DNA from 4 places in the Pseudoalteromonas sp. OFAV1 genome. Region 1 is predicted to be linked to each of the others. Evidence: predicted binding sites of a transcription regulator. Region 1 holds the regulator's gene; each other region holds the start of a gene.
What was found. Region 1 encodes sigma-54, which starts transcription at its own class of promoters, with help from an activator protein. Its sites were predicted from a motif close to GTTGGCACGNNNNTNGNNT; they were not measured.

Region 1 (4,747 bases):
TAGTCCTGATGTAAGTCAGCGTGCTCAAAAAGTTAAGTTACTAATATGTGATATTGATGGCGTTTTTTCTGATGGCCGAATTTATCTTGGAAATCAGGGCGAAGAGCTTAAAGCATTTAATACCAAAGATGGCTTTGGCATAAAAGCACTCATTAATAGTGGCTTTGAAGTTGCCGTTATTACCGGGCGCCATTCACAAATAGTTCAGCAGCGAATGACTAGCCTAACCGTACAGCATATTTATCAAGGCCAAGAAACAAAGCTGATTGCATACCAAGAGTTAAAAGATAAACTTGGCCTAGAAGATGAGCAAATTGCGTACATTGGTGACGATGGCCCTGATTTGCCTGTAATGGAAATAGTAGGCTTTGCGGTAGCAGTCAATGATGCGCACCCATTGATAAAAAAACTGGCTCACTATACGACCATGCTACCGGGTGGCTTTGGCGCTGTACGTGAATTAACAGATTTACTGATGTTAGAAAACGGTAAGCCGTTAACTAGCGATGGAACCAGCGCATGAATATAGCCCGTATTTTACTGAGTATTGTTTTTGTTTGTTGCATGGTGTGGTTGTGGTATCCGTACTTTAACCAAACAACAAACACAATAAATAGTGAAGACGAGATTATTGCAACTCCCGATTATACGGCCGTTGCACTAAAGCAAACCGCTTATGATGAGCAAGGCAAGATTAGCCATAAGGTGGCGGCTGCAAAAATGGAGCTTTATCAGCAACTTGGGTTTACCTTTTTTGAGCAACCTATTTTTACACTTTATGGCGACCAGCAAATTTGGCAAGTAAAAGCTAAAGAAGCCACCTTATATGAAAACGATCAGCTTATTTTTGAAGGCGATGTTGTTGCTAAAAACTTAACCCATAATGGCATGATCGAAGATATTAAAGCTGAAAACATTAACGTTGATATAGAACAAATGACCATGTTTTCGAAGCAACCTGTGACGCTAACAGGACCAAATTTAAAAATTACCGGTAAAGGCCTAAAAGCTAATTTAAAAACCGAGATTGTAGAGCTAACTAACCATACACGAACCATATACTATGACCAATAAACTGAAGAAATTACTCCTGATCCCAAGCTTATTGATTGCCTTTTCAGGCGTAGCTGCCGAGCAGACAGGCGCACAAATTAGCATAAGCTCAGATCGCCAAACTGGTAAGCTAAAAGATGGCGTTGGTATATTTGAAGGCAATGTCGAAATTATACATGGTAACCGCCGGATCACAGCCGAACGCCTTGAAGCCCATGGTGGTGATACAGAAGGTACTGTTGAGTTAATTATCGCCACAGGTAAGCCTGCTTATTTTGAAGAAAAGCAAGCAGATGGCACGGTAATGAGCGCCAGTGCAGAAGAAGTTCGCTACGACGTAGCCAAGCGCTTCTTAACTTTAAATGGCGAAGCCGAAGTGACTCAAGCAGGCCAAAAAGTAACAGCGAAAAGCATTACTTATGATATGGCACAACAACTAATTAGCGCAGAAAAAGACGAAAACTCAACAGACCGTGTACACACAATCTTAGTGCCTGTTGACAACAAACAAGACGATAAAGGCCAACCATGAGCACATTAAAAGCAGAGCTTTTAGCAAAAAGTTATAAAGGCCGCCAAGTTGTCAAAAATGTGGGTCTTGAGGTTGAAGCGGGCAGTATCGTTGGTTTGCTTGGCCCAAATGGCGCAGGCAAAACCACCACTTTCTATATGATTGTTGGCTTAGTACCTAGCGATAAAGGCAAGATCAGCATTGATGATAATGATATTACACTTTTGCCAATGCATAGCCGAGCACGTTTAGGGATTGGTTACCTACCACAAGAGTCATCTATTTTTAGAAAGTTAACGGTTTATCAAAACCTAATGGCTATTTTAGAAACGCGTAAAGATTTAAATAAACAAGGCCGAGAAGAAACACTCAACAACTTACTTGATGAATTTAGTATTCAGCATATTCGTGATAGTCAAGGTATGGCTTTATCTGGGGGCGAGCGTCGTCGCGTAGAAATTGCTAGGGCATTAGCCGCAAATCCTAAATTTATCTTGTTAGATGAGCCTTTTGCTGGTGTTGATCCTATTTCAGTGTTAGATATAAAGAAAATTATTGAACACTTAAAAAATCGTGGTATTGGTGTATTAATCACTGACCATAATGTTAGAGAAACCCTTGATGTTTGTGAAAAAGCCTACATTGTTTCTCATGGGGAGCTAATTGCATCAGGAACACCTGAGCATGTTTTAGCTGACCAAACCGTACGCGATGTGTATCTAGGTGAGCAATTCAGGCTATAACCAATAAGCCACCATCTAGCGCATCTGCTAAACTAAATAACAATGACAATAAATCGATATAAATTTACCTGTGACTGCACAGGTGTCGATAACACATAAAAGGATTGTTAGGGATACATGAGGCAATCATTACAGCTGCGCATGGGCCAGCAACTTACAATGACTCCACAACTGCAACAAGCAATTCGCTTGCTGCAGCTTAGTACATTGGATCTCCAGCAAGAAATTCAAGAAGCACTTGATAGTAACCCTCTGCTTGAAGTGGAAGAAGCAGATTACAACGATGAAAACATTGGTAAGAACGAGCAAAAAGCTGAATCTGATGATACTCAGCTAAGTGCATCGGCCGAAGAAGCGCCGAGTGAGTACGAACAAGAAAGCAGCGATGCCCTTAACAAAGACACCGTTAGTGACGATTTAGCCATGGATGTGACATGGGATGAGTACATGAGTGCTGCCCCATCAACATCATCAGGTCCAATGCCAGAAGATGAGTCAATTTATCAAGGTGCATCGACTGAAACCCTCCATGAATACCTTATGTGGCAATTACAACTCACACCATTTAGCCCAACCGATGAAGCGATCGCTGTCGCCATCGTAGAGGCAATTGATGACTCAGGTATTTTAACTGTTAGCTGCGAAGACATAGTCGAAAGTTTTAATCAAAATAATGATGAAGAAGAAATCGAACTAGATGAAGTCGAAGCGGTCTTAAAGAGAATACAGTTGTTTGATCCAGTAGGGATTGGTGCCCGTAGCTTACAAGAGTGCTTATGTATCCAGCTTCGCCAATTCGATGCGAGTACGCCGTATTTAGCTGAAACTAAAATGGTTTTATCTGAGCATATTGAATTATTAGCAAGTCGCGACTATCGCACTTTGATGAAAAAGACTAAGCTTAAAGAAAGCGAACTAAAAGAAGTAATGACGCTGATCCACAGCTTAAACCCTAAGCCAGCAGACAGCATAGTTCGCGAAGAGTCTGAGTACGTTATACCCGATGTATCGGTTAAAAAAGTTAAAGGTCGTTGGGTCGTTGAACTAAACCCAGATTGTATGCCAAAAATTAGAGTGAATAGCCAATATGCAGCTATGTCACGCTCAGTAAAATCGAGCAGCGATAGCCAGTTTATTCGCTCTCATTTACAAGAAGCTAAATGGTTTATTAAAAGCTTAGAGAGCCGTAACGATACACTTTTAAAAGTGACCAATTGTATCGTACAGCAACAACAAGCATTTTTTGAACATGGCCCAGAAGCCATGAAACCAATGGTGCTGAACGATGTCGCAGAAATGGTCGAAATGCATGAATCGACAATTTCACGTGTTACAACACAAAAATACATGCACACCCCTCGCGGGATTTTTGAGTTGAAATATTTCTTCTCAAGCCATGTCAGCACAGAAAACGGTGGTGAGTGTTCATCAACAGCAATTCGCGCTTTGATCAAAAAGCTTATCGCTGCAGAAAACTCAGCTAAACCATTGAGTGATAGTAAAATTGCAGATATATTGGCTGAGCAAGGAATTAAAGTAGCTAGACGCACAATTGCAAAATATCGAGAGTCTCTAGCGATACCTCCGTCTAATCAGCGTAAGAGTTTGATTTAGACGTTTTACATAGAAGGAAAATGCTTATGCAACTAAATTTAACTGGTCGTCATGTAGAAATCACTGATTCATTAAGAGACTATGTAAACAGCAAGTTTGCAAAACTAGAAAGGCATTTTGACCACATTAATAATGTACATGTCATTCTAGATGTAGAAAAATTAAGCCAAAAAGCAGAAGCAACTTTACATGTAAATGGAGGCGAGCTCTTTGCCTCAACTGCACACCAAGATATGTATGCAGCCATTGACTCGCTAATCGATAAACTAGATCGTCAAGTCATTAAACACAAAGAGAAATTAGCTCGACACTAAATTATGAAACTTAGTTCACTTACTAACCAGGACTGCAGCAAAGCTGCGGTCCTTTTTAATAGCAAAAAAAGAATCCTTGAATATATCAGCGAGCTGGCTCACCAGCAGCTTCCTCATTTATCTCAACAAGACGTCCTTGATGCCTTACTCAATAGAGAAAAATTAGGCAGTACAGGTATTGGTCGTGGCATTGCTATTCCACATGGCCGCATGAGTGGTGCAGAGCAACCACAGGCATTTGTCATAGTGAGTGAATCCCCAATCAATTTTGACGCAATTGATAACCGACCTGTGGATATTTTCGTTGCACTCATCGTACCAGATGGAGACAGCCAACTTCACCTAAAGACCTTATCGACAATTGCTGATAGACTAAAAGATAAGGAGTTTTGTAAACAGTTACGTAGCGCCAAAACAGACCACGAACTGTTTCAGGTCATATCAGCAGAGGCATAAATGGAATTAATTATCATCAGCGGTCGCTCAGGCTCAGGTAAATCGGTCGCTTTACG
Region 2 (4,747 bases), on a different contig from region 1:
GGGCTGAATCTTCATAGCGGATCAATAGCTGTGTTTGGCTTTGGCTAATCGTTAAATTAATCTTACCGGGCTGATGCGTGTACTTAAGCGAATTACTGATTAAGTTTGCAAATAACTGTGAAAGCCTTGTTGCATCACACTCTAATGTTAATTCATCGGCTATGTTTTGTGTGAATCCCACTTCAAATTGATCCAGCTGGATCACCATATCTGCGTGTAAACTTTGGAAATATTCAGCAGCATTAATTGCTGTTAGCTTGAGCTGAAAACTACTTTGTTCTAAAAGAGAGATTTTATTTAAATCAGCAACTAAGGTCGCCATGTCGGTGATTTTTTGGTTGAGCTTTTCGTAGGTAAGCTCATTAAATTGAGTAAGACCAGCTTGCAGAGTTTCAAGGTGTAAGCGCAACCCTGTTAATGGACCACTTAGTTCGTGGGCAACTTGTGATAATAACTTACTACGTTGGCTGATTTGTTTATCTAGATAATTCCGGCGTTGTTCAATCAGTTGTTTTCTTTGTTTTACTCTTAATAATGCGATGCCCATTACAGCTAAAAGCAAGCTAAATAATAAAATGCTGTATAAGATTGTTTGACGCTGTGAGGCTATGGCTTGGCTTTTTTCATGGTCTTGCAGTTTTAAATTTTGAATGGCCAAATCTCGGTCGCGAATAGCAATTGAGTTTTGTAACTCTGCTAAACGTTGATTGTAGTTGTTATGGGCAAAGTTTTTTTCAAGCTCCGTGATAGTGCGTTGATACGACAATGCTTGTTGATAATCAGCTTGCTGTTGTGCAACTGTAATTAGATGTTCAAGGGCAAGGATCTGCTTTTGCAGCCTATTTTTTTGATTACTTAATTGAAAGGCTTGTTGTGCATAATGTTTAGCTTGTTTAAGCTCAGTCGAGCCAATGTATAGTTTTGCTAATGTAAGTAACACATCAGTATATAAGTGATCGTCTTCTTTCAGTTCAGTGATTACTTGTTTTTCAATTGCTAATGCTTGATCAGCTTTATCAATTTCAAGCAAATTTATTGCAATATTATGCTTAGCCCAAGCGGTATTTCTTGTGCTGTTATAACTAGCAAATACTTGCTGAGCATCTTGTGCGTATTCAAGTGCTTTAGTGTAATTGTGTAGCCCATATTCGCATTGTGATAACTTAACTAAGCTATGTCCGATATCTGAAAGTGACCCCGTTTGTCTATCAAAACTAAGCGCTGTAATAAACTCGCTCTTTGCTTTTTCGTATTGGCCTAAATCTAAATAACTTTGAGCAATCGAATAGGTTATGCCTGCTTGTAATGAAATAGACGGTGACATCTGCTGAACTAGCTCACGGCGTTTTAGTTTATACTCCAGAGCAAGCGTTAACCGGTCTAACTGCTCAAGATTACGTGAGTAACCATGGTAGAGCATTTCTTTTTGCTTTAAGGTTAATTCGCGATTGTTGTCGTGAATATAAACCTCAAGCAAGTTCAAGGCGGCTTGATACTCACCAGCATTATGATAGGCACTGACAAGGCTCGCCACGGCGTCAATTTCATAATCGCTAAGTTGCAAACGCTGAAATAGCGCGACATTTTGTTGAGATAACGAAATTGCGGTTTCTAAGTCACTTTTTCTGTAGGCCAGTCGTGCTTTAGCAAGATACAACTCGCTGTATATAGGGGAGTCGTTTTTGTATTTTGGGCCTGCTTCAAGCTCATCTATTATTGTTTGCGCCTGCTGAAACTGCCCCAGCTGTATATGAACGTGAATTAATCTAACGTTAAAACTGATTCTTTCTGCAAGGCTTGCCGATTCTAAAAGTTGTTTATCGATACTTAATAAATACTCATATCGTTTTTGGTAATCACTGATTGCTCTGGCTTCGTCAATATGGTTTTGCAATGATGATGCAAAAGCACAGTTCATTGATAAGGCAAAATACAGAAAAACAGCGGCTTTAAGTTTCATAGTAGGGTTTATTATTTTTTTAAATCCCAACTAGTCTAGCATGTCATACTTTTAAATGGGAATGATTTGCTTTTATAGCTAAAAGGAATTGCATTATGCAATTATTCTTCTCGCAACTTGCGAATAATATTGGCTAGATTTTTATAACGCATTGTTAAAAGGCTATTTATTTTTTGGAATGGTTGCTGCTTTAAGTAATTACACACCCAAAGGAGAGTGTAATTATGAAAATTAACATGTTCATTTACTTAACAGCGGCACTTGCTAACGGCTTGGTAAGTGCAGCACCATTTGAGCAGTGTCCAAGTAAAGCATTTTTAATTCAGGGTTCGCCCGCACAGATGTATGGTGTTGATTTAGTATCTGCGAAAACGACAGTGCTTGCAGCAGCAATGGATTTTGCAAGCGAAGCTAATAACGACAGTGTTAATGCGGTGGGCTTTAATTACCAAGACCAATACATGTATGGTTTTAGTAAGCAAGCCCCTAAAAGTGTGGTACGCATAAATAACCAATACATGTTAGAGCGTTTAAATGTAAGCGGCTTACCAGATACGAACTTTTATGTGGGTGATATTTTAGTTGATGAGCAGCAAAACAAGGCTGTGTATTACTTATATCATCCGCGCTTTGGCCTTTACGCCATTAATTTAACAGCACAAAATGAACAATACCAAGCTGAATTAATTCCAGGCTCTGCTAATTGGAATCTCACTATTTATGACTTTGCATTTCATCCGCACAGTACTCTTCTTTACGCTGTTGAATCAAACGGCGACTTATATGAGATCAACGTTGAAAATGGTGGCCCTGTTTTTATTACAAATCTCGATATTGCAGGTGATACAGGCGCCAATGGCGCAGCTTACTTTGATTTGCAAGGGCAGTTTTATTTTAGTAACAATCGAAGCGGTAAAGTCCATAGGGTTAATTTAAACATCAGCCCTGTGTCGGGTTATACACCAACTGCGTCTGTGTTTACATTGGGCCCTACATCTAACCAAAATGATGGGGCACGTTGTGCTATAGCAGAGGTAAAAGTTACAGATAACTCGATTGATTTTGGTGATGCGCCTAGACCTTATCAAACAACGTTAGAAGATAGCGGTGCAAGACACTTGTTCGATCCTAATGAAGACCAATCTAACCTTGTTTATCTCGGCGCAAGTGTTGATGGAGAAAACCTAAACACTGCCAGTGATCTTCTCCAGTCATCAGTAGATAGCTCTGACGATGGGGTCAAGTTTGTGACTGATTTTGTTGCCGGCTCAACAAGCCAAATTATTGTCACATCACCAAATGATAATGGCTATTTATATGCTTGGTTTGATTGGGACCAAAATTACCAGTTTGATGCAGACGAAATCACAGTGAGTAAATACCGCCTTAATCAAGGGGATAACAGTGTTCTTGTTGATGTACCAAGTAATGCTGTTATGGGGGCAACATGGGCACGTTTTCGGGTTACAGACGGTAGCGAAGCAAATCCAATAACTGCAACAGGTGGGGTTACAGGCGGAGAAGTTGAAGACTATCCCATTAATACCTACGGTAGTCTTGCTTACCCAAGTGAGAATGGCTGGGTAACTCTGGCTTATGAAGACCAATGGCCCTTCGCTGGTGATTATGACTTTAATGATTTGGTTATGAATTACCGTACAAAGTTGATTGATAAAGATGGACAAGCGCTTGGTTATAAAATTGAAGGAGATCTTGTAGGAATAGGTGCCACTTTTCACAACGGGTTTGCAGTTCGCCTTTATCAATCTAGCCCCAGTGGTATAAACAAACGCATTTTACGCAGTCAAATAGACCAAGCATCAATCAGTTTAATCATTAATGGCGAACAGCAAACACATACGATCCTTGAAGAAGGAACAGAAGACGCAATTTTTATTGTGATGCCAGACACATGGGCCTATGCAAGTAAAGACTCTAGCTGTAGTTTTTTCAGAACAGAAGCGGGTTGTAACATTAATAATAAAGTTAGCTTCACTTTAAGTGTGTCATTAAATACTTATATAGCGAGTGTTGATGCACCTAAATATACACTGGACCCATTTATTTTTGCGGCAGAAGGTCATTACCACGGTACTTTTTTAGATGGCTTGAATCCTCGCGGATGGGAAGTGCATATTAAAAACCAACCGCCGACAGAAAAATTTAATCAAAGCTTGTTTTCTTTAGTAGGCAGTGATGATGCAACTAATACTCAGTTTGGGTATTACTTCCAAACGCCATCTGGATTACCTTGGGCCATTGAAGTGGGGTCGTCATGGGCGCACCCAAAAGAAAGTGTTGATATAACCCAAGCCTATAGTGAGTTCCAAACATTTGCTGAATCTGATGGCAGAGAAAGTCCAATGTGGTTTAACAATGCAACAACATCTAAAGTGATTTCGGGAGCACAGTAGCCATGAAACATCTATTAATTACAATGATTTGTTTAATTCTTACAGCGTGTGGTGGAGGCGGTGAAGGTGATGCTGTTAATGAAAACTCAAATACTTTGGCAACATCGGCAACAACCGCCACTACAGAAAACGAAACAGCAACTGAAACAACAGTACAAACGGATACAATGACTGATTTAACTATTTCTCCAACGTTTGATTTGTCTAGTAAAGTGTTACTTTATGTTGATGTTGATATAAATATGGGCAATCCACGTGCGTATATAAATATCTGTCTTAAAGGTGAGGATAACAAAGCGGATTACTCCGAATGTTTGTTACGCTCTTCACTTGTCGAGAGTAAGTTGAATTCGGATATTATGCTTGCAAACTC
Region 3 (4,747 bases), on a different contig from region 1:
ATTACTGCTGATTGGCGGGACGATTAGTGTACTACTGATCATCGCGTCTAGTTTCTTTGTTAATCATATTGCTGACCTATCTCGCAAAGCGATTCAACGCGAAGCTGATAGCTACTTACAAAGCGAACGACTGTCAATGCAAGGTTACTTTGCTAAATACGGTAAAGTTGTTGAAACCTTCGTAACAAATCCGCATTTAGTAAACTGGTTTGACAACTGGACTAAACGTGATCAAAGCCTTGATAACCAACCAGGATACGACAACGTTAATCAAGATTTTGTTCGTATCAGTGGTAACGATGACAACATTCTATCGGCCTTCTTTGCATCAGCAACAACAGGCGAATACTTTAAAGAAAACGAGCGAACCACCCACTACAATGGCCAGCCTTATTACGCTTATAAACGTGGTTGGTGGCAAGATGCTTTAAAGATCAACAAACTTTATGTTGGCCCTATTTCTGTAGATTTAACCACAGGTAATGCCTCAGCGGTTGTACAACAACCAGTTTATAATAAACAAAACAAACTTGTTGGTTTTGGTGGGGTTGATTTACAGCTCAACAATATCAACGACATGGTTGAGGCCATTCGCTTTAATGGCCAAGGTTTTGGCTTTTTGCTAGATGGCAATCAAAAGGTTGTTCACTTCTCTGAGCGTACTGGCCATAAATTATCTGTGACTGACGAAGGCCCTAATGGTAAAGAAGGCTTAGATGCCCTCGAAAAACAATTTAGCGACACATCAGGCTTTAGCGAATTAAACCGCGCGATGAAAAGCCAAAAAGATGGTAGCAGCTATGTCACATTTAAAGGTGAGCAATATTACGTTGTATACAATCGCCTTGAACTAGAAAGTCCATATCTTGATTGGTATGTCGGGATTTTGATCCCAACTAGCATGATTAATGAGCCAGTTAACGATGCGGTGATGACAACCACTACATCATTAATCATCATCCTTGCGATTATCATTGCGATGATCTTTTGGGCCACGCAAATGATCACCAAACCTCTTACAAAACTGACTTACATCATGCGTGATATCGCATCAGGCGATGGCGATTTAACACAAAAAATTGAAATTCATAGTCAGGACGAAGTTGGCCAGCTTGCTCATCATATGAACACCTTCATCGATAAATTACGTGCAATGATGCTCAACACTGCTGCGCAAGCAGAGCAGCTGAGCCAAGCAGCTAGTCAGCTGAAAATTGTATCGCAAAAAACCAATGATGAAATTCAGCAAGAAAAACAACAAGTTGATAGTGTAAGTGCCGCTGTTACTGAAATGGCATCTACAGTACTCGAAATTTCACGTAATGCGCAGCATACCAATAATGCAGCCGAAGAAGTGCAAGCCATTACAGTTGATGGCACTAAGCGCTCTACACAAGCTCAGTCAGTAATGACTGCGCTTGCAAGCCACATCGGCGAAGCATCTAAAGTGGTTGCAGGTCTTGAACAAGAAAGTGGCAACATTGGCGCTGTGATCGACGTAATCAACTCAATTGCAGAGCAAACTAACTTACTAGCACTTAATGCAGCAATTGAAGCGGCACGAGCCGGTGAGCAAGGGCGAGGCTTTGCTGTTGTGGCTGACGAAGTTCGTTCACTAGCAAGCAGAACGCAAGAGTCAACGGATGATATTCGAAATATGATCAGTCGCTTACAGCAAATTGCTCAACAAGCATCAACTATGATGCAACAGGGTCAAGAGCGTGCTGAAGGCTCCGTTGAGCAAACGCAAATTGTATTGCAAGCACTGCAAGATATCGCGCAATCAGTGACAAATGTACAAGATCAGAGTCATCAAATTGCGACTTCAACAGAACAGCAAACTGTGGTTGCAGAAGATATTAATAATAGCCTGGCGGCTATTAACCACCTTGTTAATAGCACTGCGGATCATGCTCATGAATTGGCAGATGAAGCACGTGATTTAAATGAATTGGCAGCGTCTTTAAATAAGACAGTAAATCAGTTTAAGTTATAAAGATAAATTGCCGAAGTTATTAAAAACCCGATGTCACCTGAAGATGACATCGGGTTTTTATCGTCAGCCTTCCCTGTTAATCGTGGCGCAACCGCTTTCGCGTGTTCCATAAATTCATGCCACTGTTGCTTATTCCATAAAGCAACTCCTTTGTCGGTCAATCCTTGTGTTGGTTGCGTTTGTACTTGTTCCATATAGTCACCTCCTTACGCTAGCTTCATCCTGTTTGGCTCCAAGCCTGAGCTTATTCCTTGCTGTCATCTCCGTTCACTTTATCCATAAAGCGTTGCCATTGTGCGCTACTCCATAACGCTTTGTTACTTCCTTGCTGTCCTTTTTGCTGTGCTACATTGTCCATACTGTAAACTCCTTGCGGTTTATCGTCCTTTACTCCTACAGCTGCTCCTTGCTGTGCTCCCTGACTCATCCTTGCTGATTAATGCGGTAATTATCGCTTAGCGATGATATACACAGCATGAATCAAACCTGGAATGTACCCTAATAAGGTTAAAAGAATATTAATCCAGAACTGCGCACCTAAACCTACCTGTAAAAATACGCCAAGAGGTGGAATTAAAACCGATAAAATAATACGTATTAAATCCATGACTCACTCCTTGAAATCTATTAGCCCAGCCAAAGCTGGGCTAATTTAGGCTTGCTGTTATTCAGCAACAATCGTTAATTCATCGATTACTTTGCGAACGTCTTCAGCGTTTTCAGCGATACTGATTGCTAATTGCTTTTCAGCATCAGACTCAACGGTACCTTTAAGTGTTACTACACCGTTATCGGTATCAACATCGATGTCTGTACCACCTACTTCTGAGTTAAATAAATAACGTGTTGTGATTACAGTACTGATTTTCGCATCTGTTAAATCGCTTTCAGTTGAATCAGCTTTATCTGCTTTCATTTTCTTAGCCTTCATGTTTTTAACAACCGTTAGTTTGTTATCAACAGAGCTAACGCCATCTAGGCTAAGAACAAGCTCTTCAGCAAGCTCTTTATCTAATTCACTATCAACTTTACCTGTAAGTACAACCTTGCCATTCGTTACATCAGTGTTGATGTCAAAGTTGTTAAGGTTTGTGTTCATAAGAAGCACAGTTTCTGCCTTACCATCAATCCAAGCATCTTTACTTTCATTTTCCCAACTGCTTGCCTGAGCTGACATACTTGCTGTTGCACCAATTACTAAAGCGGCAATCATAGATTTGTTAAAAGTGTTCATAATCTTCTCCTTTTGATTTAAGACACTTTTACTAATGCGACTATAATGCCAACTATTTATTTGTTTAATTTCAATACCTTAAGCCCTCATTCAGCGACTATTTATATTCAATTCGGTAAAGATTTACAGGCTGCTCGGTAAGAAGTTCACTATATTGCAAAAATAACCATTTAGTTGCTGATTTTATTAATCTGTGGTTAATTTAACTAAGTAACGTTGACACTATAAAACACAACATATTGATTTATAATAAAATAAAATTTGGCCTAAGCTTTGCTTTATTACGAATAACATAAAAATCACTTTGATAATCACAACAGGGAACTACCATGGCCGTTAAACTTGAAGATCGCCCAATCGATCAAGTAAGAGAAGAAGTAATTGATCAACTCATTTATAACTACAGTCATGCTGTTATTTCAGCTGAAGCATTTGAACGCCGCTTAGACCAAGCAATGGAAGCCACCAGCAACGAAGTACTCGTTGAACTTGTTGCTGACTTAGAGCTAAAAGCTGATATTGACTACAAATCGCAAAAGCATGCGCAATTTAAACCTCATTATGGCCACAGCAGCGATAACGAAAGTCTGCAGCTTCGTAGTATTTTGGGTTCAAATGAGCGCAGCGGCCAGTGGGTAGTGCCAAAAGAAATTCACCTTACAAACTGCTTAGGTTCAATTGAGCTCGATTTTAGCGAAGCGATTTTCCAGCACCAACATGTCACTATTTACGTGAACTGTATTTTAGGTAACGACGAAATCTATGTGCCAGAACATGTCAATGTGGTATCAAAGCTGTTCAGTGTTATTGGCAGTGTAGAGAACAGATCAGTCGCCTTAAATAAAGGCCAAGGCCCAACCATTACCATTGAAGGTAATGTATGGCTAGGCTCAGTCGAGATTTCAGTTAAACGTACCATGAAAGAAAAGTTCATCAGCTTTGCCAACAGTCTAAAAGCCAGTTGGAAAGAGATGAATAAGATGTAGTAAAAGTTGCGAGTTGCGATTATGTTAATGTAGGTCGTCATTTATGGCGACAAGATATTGCATACGTTTCACCAATGACGCGCTAAAGCACGACCTACTAGAATGCGCGCGAAATAAATTTCACGCCTACATCGAAGATCTAATCGCACAAAGAGGGTAAGAGGCGCTTCGCTTAAGAGAAAACTCAGTTCTCTTCCTCTATGCTCTCTGTGTTCTTATATGGACTCCCCGTTTTTTGTCAACGGAGTATTTATTAAATAAAGATTAGATGCTGGCTTATATACGGACTCTATTTGGGGAGCTACCCCTGGTCACTTTAATGTATTCGCCCCTTTATGACTTTTCTCTGTGACGGTATTTTCTACCTGAACACGGAACAGTCTCTTAAAGGTCAGTCTTACCCTGGTTTTAAACGCTCTTTATTGACAATAATTTAAGCTGTTAACAACTTTGGCTGATAACATTCGTTTTTCTTTAGCATGGCAAATGCAGTTCTGATTGTTTTATTCGCCAATGCTATTGCTGCCACTT
Region 4 (4,747 bases), on a different contig from region 1:
CACAAGTAATCAGTCGTAGTAACAGTGAGTTCTTATATCAACAAGTTATTCAGTTAGTTAGAGATCTTTGTTTGCAAGGCTCGTTATTACCAGGTGAAAAATTACCTTCACTCAGAAAAATGGCTGACAAGCTTAATATTAGTATTCCGACGGTAAAACAAGCTTATCAATTACTTGAAGGACAGGGGCTCATTGAAGCCAGAGAAAAGTCAGGTTACTTTTTAAAGTCTTCACAATTAAATCAGTCGCGGCCAAAGCGAGTCAGGCTGAGTCGAGAACCTACCACGGTCAACAAACAAGGCTTAATAGAACAGGTATATAGCGCTATCCACAAAGCTAATGTGGTGCCATTTGGTATTGCCAATCCTGTGGCCGCTGCACCGACAGATAAAGCATTGGCAAGAACCATGCGTCGGGTAATGACACTCGCTGGGGCATCGGCAATTAATTACGGTCCGATGGATGGCTTTGCACCACTTAAAAAACAACTCATTCATCGTTATTTAGACTTCGGCATTGGGGTTGATAGCGATGAATTAGTGATCACCAATGGCGCTCAAGAGGCGTTGGCGATAGCCCTTAAGTGTGTCGCTAAACCCGGAGATGTTATTGCTATCGAGTCGCCTTGCTATTTTGGCATTATCGAATTAATTGAAAGCTTAGGTTTAAAGGCACTGGAAATACCGCTGTGTCCTGATGAAGGAATATGGCTAGATGACTTGGCTCAAGCACTCGATGAACATGATATAAAAGCGTGTGTATTTTCTACCTCATTAAATAACCCGGTTGGCAGCTTTATGCCTGATGCCAAGCGTGAACAATTGGTGGCACTTTTAGAGCAGCGCGATGTCGTGCTTATTGAAGATGATGTTTATGGCGACCTACATTTTACAGCTAAGCGAGCGACTCCTGCACAAGCTTATTCAAAAAAGGGTTTAGTGATCACCTGCGCGTCATTTTCAAAAACAGCTGCGCCCAGTTACCGTATTGGTTGGATCATTGCCGGTAAGTTTGCTGAACAAGCAAGGCGCTATAAAAGGGCGCTTAGTTGCTCTGCGCCACTTATTAATCAGTGGACCTTGTATGAATTTATAGCCACTGGCGAGTACGATCGTAATATTCGTTTACTAAGACAGCGCTTAAGTACCAACAAAGAGCGTATGATCTGGTGTTTGCAGCAGCACATGCCAAGCTGTGCGCGTATAAGTAACCCGCAAGGGGGTTGTGTTATTTGGGTTGATCTTGGTAGCCAATATGATGCGGTAAAATTATTTCATTTGGCACTTGAAGCGGGGATCAGTATTACTCCAGGGCTGATATTTTCAGCGGGTAAAAAGTACCGTAGCTGTTTTCGCTTAAGTTATGGCTTGCCTTGGTCTGAAAATTTAGAGCAGTCGATTAAAACGTTATCGCAACTTACTGTGCTGGCCAAAAAATAAAAAAGCGCAGAGCAAGCTCTGCGCGAAAGGACCAAGTGTTTTGGTTCAGGGATGTTAATTCATTACTCTGCGTTTTGTTTGAAGATAAAAAGTTGATACTCTTTTAGTTCTGGTACTAGCGCCACTAACTCTTGCTCTTTATGAGCGATATCAGCAAAGCTGCCGCATAATGCATCTGCACGCTCTTCAAGTTGAGCTGCCTGTGTTTCAACGCGCGCTTCTATTTGTGCGCCCATGTTTTCCATACGTTGTTCAAACTCATTCATGTCGCCACCCGAACCTAAAAGTTCAGAGCCTAGCGCGACCAAAATACTGCCCATTGATTGCATCATGGCTGATTCAACTGCTGATTCGATTTGCTCATCGAATTGGTCTTCAAAGTTTTGACCAAATTTTTCAAAATTTTGCTGACCCATTGTGAACGCACCTTGTTGATAGAAGGCGTTTTGCACTTCTACGCTGATATCGTCCATTAATTCTGAAATGTCGTTTAGGCCGTCAATGTTGAAGGCTTTTGACACTTCTTCAATTGCTACGCCTGCTATTTTTACGCCATCAAGTGCGATATTTGCGACTTCAGGAAGTTGGCTGCGTAAGCTGTCTGAGTAATCTGCAATTGCTTGCTGTTGTGAAGCATCAAGCGATACGCTTTGACCATCGATATACAAAGTGTGCTGATCGATGATTTTCATAGAGCGATTATCGGCTGTGTATACTTCTAACTCGCTTGGTGTGATGCGTACATCATTTTTAAATTCAACATCACATTGCTCACCGCTGAATGAAATATTTGTATCATTATCGTTATGAGCCATTGCGCTGGTAGCGATAAATAAAGAACTTACTAACAATAACTTTTTCATTTTTTTCTTTCCTGTTTGAAATGACATTTAGACATAATCAAACTTAATGCCAAATTTATATTTTTATTTTATTTCATAGGGTTATCATTTTATTAAGTGTAGTTAGAAGTTATGAGAATTAAATTTTTAACTAAAATTTGGTCAAATTAACTAAAAAATAAACATGCATAAATGGGTTTTATCGAAACGATAAAAAACTCTCACTTTTCAGAATCCGAATTTAGCGCTATTTATTCACAATATTGACATATCACCCATTTAGCATGGCGATATGGCTTTATTTTGGTGGTTTTTTACATACTAATTAATCACTGAGCTTTTTAAACTTTGCCAATTCACAGAGCAAACTTTAAATTTGTGAAATTGGTCTCAAACACTTTATGGAGTGGGTTGTGGGTAAGACATTTAGTTATGATGCGCTAGATGACGATTTTGTTGAAGACGAGTACGAAATGGTTGGGCGTAATCAACATGACAAAAAAAAGCAACGCGTTAAGAAGAAGCTAGAAGATTATCTTGAGCAAAAACGCTTACGCAGAAACTTAGGCGAAGACGACTTTGACGAGTACATGAACGACTAAGCATAAATTTAAATAAAGAGGCATTTTGCCTCTTTATTGCTTATTGGCATGTGATTTTATTTGTTTAATGCAGCAATAATCGCAGCTTCGATCTGCTCTGGTTTTGTTAAAGGAGCAAATCGTTTAATAGCTTTGCCATCTTTACCAATTAAAAACTTGGTGAAGTTCCATTTTATTTTGCGGGTAATAAACCCAGGTAACTCTGATTTTAGGTATCTAAAAACTGGGTGGGCATGTTCGCCATTTACATCGACCTTGCTCATCATTAAAAAGCTAACGCCATAGTTAATTAGGCAGCCTTCTTTTATTTCTTTAGCATCTCCCGGTTCTTGCTTACCAAACTGGTTACATGGAAAGCCGATAATGACGAGACCTTGATCATGGTATTTTTCGTGGAGTGCTTGCAAGCCTTCATACTGAGGGGTAAAGCCACATTTACTCGCCGTATTTACAATTAGAACGACTTTATTTTCAAAGTCTTTAAAATCAATAGTTTGACCTTGAAGGCTGGTGGCACTCAGTTGATAAAATTCACTCATAGGTATCACTTATTATTATTGTTGAATTAATTCTAACCCGCTTTAGAGATGTATAAAAGTATAAATTTTAATCACACTTTATACCTTATAGCCAACTGTGAGCAGTGTTAGAGTTGATGTCAGTTTTTTAAACTCAAAGTATGTTGCTCTGAAAGGCCAAAAGTACAAATTTAGCGACAAAAAAGACTAACTTAAAATGATAAATAGCCCCATGCCTGCAAGCGTGGTGTAATAAATGTTATGTGTTTTATATGCGACAATGATGGCTAATACAGCCGCACTTAAATAAGGGTTTTGCCAATCTAAGTTAATCTCTCCCTCATTTATAAAGACGATGGGTACCCAAATTGCGGTAAGTACCGCTGGGGCGCTAAAACTTAAAAATTGCTGCATTTTCGGGCCGACTTTAAACGGTAATGCGCGGTGCAAAAATAAGTAACGTGTGAAAAAGGTAATACACGCCATCAATAAAATGCTGGTCATCATAGTGTATGCTCCTCTTTTGCTTGCCAGCGACTAATTAAATAACCTACTGTCATGGCTATTAGCGCTGCAGTCACTAACCATAGCTGAAAGCCTTGACTTTTTAAAAGCGTAGCGACAACGCCTGCGGTGAGCACAGTAGCCAACGTAGCAAGGTTCTTTACACCTGGAATAACTAAGGCAATAAATGTGGCAGCAATGGCAAAATCAAGCCCAAGGTCTGTTAAGTCAGGCAGTAAGCTTCCCGCGACTATGCCAAGCAAAGTCCATATATTCCACGCAATATAAAAACTAAACCCTGCACTGAGCGCGTAAATAAGGCGCACTTTTGTTCGGTAGGCTTTGCGATGGTGCGAAAACGCAAATAATTCATCCGTGAGTACAAAGCTAACAGGAAGGCGCCAACGAAAAGGTTGATCAATGACTTTGTGGCGAATAGCTAAACCATATAGAAAGTGCCGCGAGCTAATAATGAGTGTGGTAAACAATATAGTAAGCAAAGGGGTATTGCCGGCCATTAATTCAATTGCGACTAGCTGCGCAGAGCCTGCAAATACCAACAACGACATAGCTTGTGTTTCTAAAGCACTGAAGCCATTTTGAACAGCTAACGAACCACATAAAATCCCCCAAGGTAACACCGCAAGGCATAAGGGGAGCATGTCGAAAAATCCTTTTAGCAAGGCTCTTATTGTTGATTTATGCATCTTATCGCTCATGTTTGTTGTTATGGCTCAGATCAAAACGGCTGAAATAGAGGTGTGTCAAAATAACTGAAGTTTGCAATAATGTATAGCCGAACCCGTTGCTGAAATTTCATATCTGCAAGTTATAAGCGTCTT

Region 2: a site for sigma-54 is predicted at 2,133-2,151, ahead of L1267_RS04100 (LruC domain-containing protein). Genes of this name have one in related genera too.
Region 3: a site for sigma-54 is predicted at 3,265-3,283, ahead of L1267_RS04185 (BON domain-containing protein). Genes of this name have one in related genera too.
Region 4: a site for sigma-54 is predicted at 2,338-2,356, ahead of L1267_RS19855 (YggN family protein). Genes of this name have one in related genera too.

The regions. Positions count from the first base shown of each region.
Region 1 covers NZ_JAKGBG010000008.1:43,509-48,255, reverse strand. Annotated here, with positions in the region: gene kdsC (3-deoxy-manno-octulosonate-8-phosphatase KdsC) at 1-523, shown strand, start outside; gene lptC (LPS export ABC transporter periplasmic protein LptC) at 520-1,074, shown strand; gene lptA (lipopolysaccharide transport periplasmic protein LptA) at 1,064-1,585, shown strand; gene lptB (LPS export ABC transporter ATP-binding protein) at 1,582-2,307, shown strand; gene L1267_RS06605 (RNA polymerase factor sigma-54) at 2,425-3,921, shown strand; gene hpf (ribosome hibernation promoting factor) at 3,948-4,235, shown strand; gene ptsN (PTS IIA-like nitrogen regulatory protein PtsN) at 4,239-4,691, shown strand; gene rapZ (RNase adapter RapZ) at 4,692-4,747, shown strand, end outside.
Region 2 covers NZ_JAKGBG010000004.1:191,887-196,633, reverse strand. Annotated here, with positions in the region: gene L1267_RS04105 (ATP-binding protein) at 1-1,960, opposite strand, end outside; gene L1267_RS04100 (LruC domain-containing protein) at 2,185-4,374, shown strand; gene L1267_RS04095 (hypothetical protein) at 4,377-4,747, shown strand, end outside.
Region 3 covers NZ_JAKGBG010000005.1:280-5,026, reverse strand. Annotated here, with positions in the region: gene L1267_RS04200 (methyl-accepting chemotaxis protein) at 1-1,996, shown strand, start outside; gene L1267_RS04195 (hypothetical protein) at 1,981-2,190, opposite strand; gene L1267_RS04190 (YqaE/Pmp3 family membrane protein) at 2,445-2,603, opposite strand; gene L1267_RS04185 (BON domain-containing protein) at 2,661-3,230, opposite strand; gene L1267_RS04180 (LiaF domain-containing protein) at 3,560-4,216, shown strand; partial or broken gene L1267_RS04175 (transposase) at 4,650-4,747, opposite strand, start outside.
Region 4 covers NZ_JAKGBG010000050.1:19,840-24,586, forward strand. Annotated here, with positions in the region: gene L1267_RS19850 (aminotransferase-like domain-containing protein) at 1-1,439, shown strand, start outside; gene L1267_RS19855 (YggN family protein) at 1,502-2,302, opposite strand; gene L1267_RS19860 (PA3496 family putative envelope integrity protein) at 2,695-2,883, shown strand; gene L1267_RS19865 (glutathione peroxidase) at 2,940-3,422, opposite strand; gene L1267_RS19870 (AzlD domain-containing protein) at 3,609-3,908, opposite strand; gene L1267_RS19875 (AzlC family ABC transporter permease) at 3,905-4,612, opposite strand.